One region of the Streptomyces sp. CA-111067 genome, then DNA from elsewhere that is predicted to be linked to it. Evidence: riboswitches for the same ligand, from Rfam matches in the RefSeq annotation. Region 1 holds a riboswitch; the other holds the start of a gene.
The links. A riboswitch is a leader RNA that binds a small molecule or an ion and turns the genes downstream of it on or off. The one in region 1 is predicted to bind cyclic di-AMP.
Positions count from the first base shown of each region.

Region 2: linked by a shared signal. The riboswitch ahead of ACQPW6_RS32140 (M23 family metallopeptidase) and the one ahead of ACQPW6_RS01880 (C40 family peptidase) in region 1 are both predicted to bind cyclic di-AMP.

Region 1 is NZ_CP192103.1:434,564-436,744, reverse strand. It holds gene ACQPW6_RS01890 (helix-turn-helix domain-containing protein) at 1-46, opposite strand, end outside; gene ACQPW6_RS01885 (ATP-binding protein) at 308-736, shown strand; gene ACQPW6_RS01880 (C40 family peptidase) at 760-1,242, opposite strand; cyclic di-AMP (ydaO/yuaA leader) riboswitch at 1,246-1,414, opposite strand; gene ACQPW6_RS01875 (hypothetical protein) at 1,822-2,139, opposite strand; gene ACQPW6_RS01870 (ATP-dependent Clp protease proteolytic subunit) at 2,146-2,181, opposite strand, start outside.
Region 2 is NZ_CP192103.1:7,238,840-7,241,020, reverse strand. It holds gene ACQPW6_RS32145 (GntR family transcriptional regulator) at 1-468, opposite strand, end outside; gene ACQPW6_RS32140 (M23 family metallopeptidase) at 654-1,472, opposite strand; cyclic di-AMP (ydaO/yuaA leader) riboswitch at 1,487-1,642, opposite strand; partial or broken gene ACQPW6_RS32135 (IS5 family transposase) at 1,919-2,181, shown strand, end outside.

The DNA.
Region 1 (2,181 bases):
GCTCCTCGCCGAGCCTGCGCCGGCGTACGGCGGGCATTCGTTCCATGGTGCTTCGGACCTCCAGAAGTGCGCGGTGTGACGGTATGGGAACCGTTACGACAGTGTGCCGACCTAATGCGTTCTCACGTAGCAGAGTTCACCGATTTGAGCGACAGATATATGCATTGTGCTGTGCGACACCGGCAATGGCGGCACGATTAGTGGCACTCTGGCGCGAACCCGCCGCATCCGGGCCCACTTCCGGGCCCGCATCGGACGGCCGCCACGCACCGGAGCCCGGTCACGGCGGGAAAGGGACTGTGTCGCGATGGCAGATCTTCAGGAAGCGTCCATCACCCTGCCGAGCGAGCCGGCGTCGGTGACGACGGCCCGCCGCTACGTGTGCGGGCTGCTCACCGACTGGGGCATGCCGGACGGGGACCCGGCCACCGACTCGGTCCGGCTCATGGTCTCGGAGCTGGCCACCAACGCGGTGCTGCACACCTCGGGCATGTCCCCGACCTTCACCATCGACGTCCGGTGGGAGCGGGGTGAGCGGTTGCACATCGGCGTGACCGACAGCCACCCGCGCTGGCCGCAGCGGCTACCCGGGGCCGTGCAGCAGGACAACGGGCGCGGGATGGTGATCATCCGTCACCTCACCGCGGAGTCCGGCGGCAGGCTCCAGGTCACGCCGACCGACGAGGGCGGCAAGACGGTCTGGGTGATGATCCCCTGGGCGGTGCCGGTGCGTTGACCGCACCGGCGCCGCCCGGCGGGTCAGCCCACCCGCCCGTACCAGACACCCCCCGTCCAGATCTTCTCCAGCCGCACCCGGGCGCCGGTCTTGGGCGCGTGCCAGATCCGGCCGTCGCCCGCGTAGATGCCGACGTGGTAGACCGAGGAGCTCGCCGAGCCGCTGTGGAAGAACACCAGGTCGCCGACCCGGCGGGAGCCGGCGGAGATGTGCTTGGTGCTGCCGTACTGCGCGGCGGCGGTGCGGGGGAGGGTCTTGCCGGCCCGCTTGAACGAGTAGAGGGTCAGCCCGGAGCAGTCGAAGCGGCTGGGGCCCGCCGCGCCCCACTGGTAGGGCGAGCCCTTCTTCGAGGCGGCGACCCCGAGCGCCTTGGCGGCCTGGGTGGCGGCCTCGGCCCGCTGCGCGGTGTGCGGCAGCAGCGGTGGTACGGCGACCACGGCGGCGGTCAGGACGGAAGCGGCGCCGATCCGGGTCAGCCGGGTGGACACGCGGTTGGGCGTGGTCATGCGCAACCCTTCGTCGTCAGCCTGCGAAGGATGACCTGTCGGGTTCGGGCAGGCGAAGATGCCCGGCCGCGTGCTGCGGCTTCACCCCAAGGAGTGGCCCGGATGCGTTCCGGACCGGCCCCGTCGTGCCTGGGTCCTCCGCTCCCGCCGTTGCACTCGAGTCGCGACCTGGCATCCGCGCGCCGGCGGGATTGGGCTTCCGCGCGGACCGCCCCGCCACGGCGGCGGGGGCTTGTCGTCACTACGGATCGTCACGCACACCGGCCGCCGCGACCGGGCGGGAAACGCGCTATGTGATGCTCGTCACATGTCATCCGATCGAGTGAATGTCCGCTCGCGAAAGCCCGACCGGTGCGACTACCGCACCGCCTGACCTGCGCGCGGCTCATATCCGCGGGTCGGCGTCAAGCCGCCACGCGCAAGTCGGACGCCGCGTTTCCGGCGGCTTCCGGCTACCCCAACGGAGGTGGCCGCTACCGCCGTGCGGGGGACCCCCTGCCGCTGAGTGACCGGCCCGGCGATCGACCGGCGGTGCGACGCCGCTCGGCCGGCCGGTCCCCGGCGGGTACGTCTGGCGGTTCAGTCCGGCGGCCCGGGAGCCCGTTCCGGCGCCACCACGACCAGCGACGACCGGCGCTCGCCGTCCAGCACCCGCAGCGCCCGCCCGAGGGTGGCGTGGTGGAAGGCGGACTCGCCGCGCAGGTGCATCGTGGCCAGCGCGTCACGCAGCTCCGCCGCCCGGCCGACCAGCGCCTGGGCGGCCCGCAGCGCGCTGTAGGTGTCGGCGGTCCGCGACGGGTTGATCCGGCCGAGCAGGTCGACGATCTCCAGGTAGCTGTCGATCAGTTCGCCCTCCGACCGGGTCAGGGCGGGCAGCGGCGGCAGTTCGGGTACCACCGCGGCTCACCGCGGCCGGTACGCGGGGATCGACTTGCGGCT
Region 2 (2,181 bases), 6.8 Mb from region 1:
GGTGAGCGTCGGGCTGCCGGACGCCTGGGCCAGCGTCTCGTGGAACCAGCCGCTCAGCGACGGCAGGTCGGACAACTGGCCCTGCACCGCGCGCTCCTGGCCGAGCCTGACCAGTCCGCGCAGCACCTTCAGATGCGCCTCGGTCCGCCGTCTGGCCGCCCGCGCGGCACCCAGCGGCTCCAGCAGTCCGCGCAGTTCCAGCAGGTCGGCCGCCTCCTGCTCGGTGGGCTCCGCCACCGAGGCGCCGGCGTGCCTGCGGGTGCGGACGAACCCCTCGGACTCCAGGGTGCGCAGCGCCTCGCGCACCGGCACCCGGGACACGCCGTAGCGCTGCGCGAGCAGTTCCTCGGTGAGCCGGCTGCCCGGCGGGAAGAAGCCGGCGACGATGTCGTCGCGGACGGCCGTACACACCACCTGGGCGGAGATACGACGCCCCGAGCCGTCCTGGCCGTTCACATCCGATTCCACATCGCAGGACTCCGTTCTTTCCCCGTATTGTGCGCGACTCTATTCCAGCACGCACGGGAATCAGAAAGCAGCCCCAGAATTCGGGCATTGTTTTGGGACAGCGCCGCCCTTTTCGGACGCCGCCGCGGCCGTGATCGGACGCCGGCCGGCCCGGCGGACCCTCGTTCGGGGCCCGCCGGGGCGGGTCAGACGCTCAGGCCGTGCTTGCGCAGGTAGGCCACCGGGTCCACGTCCGAGCCGTAGTCGGGGGTGGTGCGCACCTCGAAGTGCAGGTGCGGCCCGGTGGCGTTGCCGGTGGCGCCGGACAGCGCGATGCGTTGCCCGGGGGTCACCCGCTGGCCGACCGTGACCTGGATCGACGACAGGTGGCCGTACTGGGTGTACTCGCCGTCGGCCATCCTGATCACGATGTTGTTGCCGTACGAGCCGCCCCAGCCGGCCTCGACCACGGTGCCGGCGCCGACCGCGTGCACGTCGGTGCCCATGGCCGCGTGGAAGTCGATGCCGGTGTGCCGGCCGGACGACCACAGATTGCTCGACGCCAGGTAGCCGGTGGAGACGTAGGAGTGCGCGACCGGCAGCACGAAGGAGTTCAGCCGCTTGCGCTCGGCGGCGCGGGCGGCCTGCTGCCGCGCCTCGTGCACGGCCGCGGCCTGTGCCTTGGCGGCGGCCTTGGCCATCGCCGCTGCGGCCGCCTGCTCGCGGGCGTGCTGGGCCCGCTCGGTCCTGGCGGCGGCCTCGCGCAGTTGCGCGTCGGCCTGCGCGGCCAGCGAGTCGGCGAGCGTCTCGGGCACGTCGAGTGCCTGGGCCAGGGAGACGGGCTGTACGGCGGCCGGTTCCGCCTGCCCCGGCGCGGCCATCGCGCTGGCGCCGAGGCCGCCGGTGGCGGTGACGACCGCGACCCCGGCCAGGGTGGTGCCGGTGCGCAGGACGCTGCGGCCGGGACGGCGGTGCTTCCCGCGGGACGCGGACTTGGGCTGGGGCTGGGGGTGGGTGAACGCCATGAAGCGGCGTCGCTCCTTTCCTTCCTTCTCGCCTACCGGGTTAGCTGACGGGTTCGGAGCAGGAAGGTCTCCTACGGGTCCGCCGCCCGTGGTGGGCGAAAGGTCCCGATTCACCCCAGGGAACTCTTGGTTCCCCGGCTCCCCTGACGGGGACTCGGCGATGTGCGCCCGGGCCGCCAGGCGCGACTGCTGGACGGGCAACGGTCGTTGACGCTAACCGGGCACACGGTCGTACTTCAAACAGATCGGCTCATATGTTGCGTACGCCACACGGCCGCACATCAGGCCGCACCGCCGTATCCGCCACCCGGACCGGGGCGGGGCCCATGCCCCGCCCCGGTTCGGCCTGACGTCGAACTCCGGCTGGCGGAGCCCTAGGGGCTGTTCGAGGTTTGGATCTTTGAGAGGCCCGGTGGTCTGTTGCCGGTGGCTGGTAGAACTCGTGCGTGGCGCGTTTTGACGTGACGGATGCCGAATGGGCTCTGATCGAGTTGCACTTGCCGGTGACGGCCACCGGGCCGTTGCCGCGGCGGGTGCGGGACCAGTTCAACGGGGTGCTGTGGCGGTTCCGGACCGGCAGTGGCTGGCGTGATGTCCCGGACCGGTACGGGCCCTGGTCCACCATCTACTCCCGGTTCAGCAACTGGGCCAAGGCCGGGGTGTTCCAGGACCTGATGGACGCGTTGATCGCCGAGGCGGCCGCGCGGCG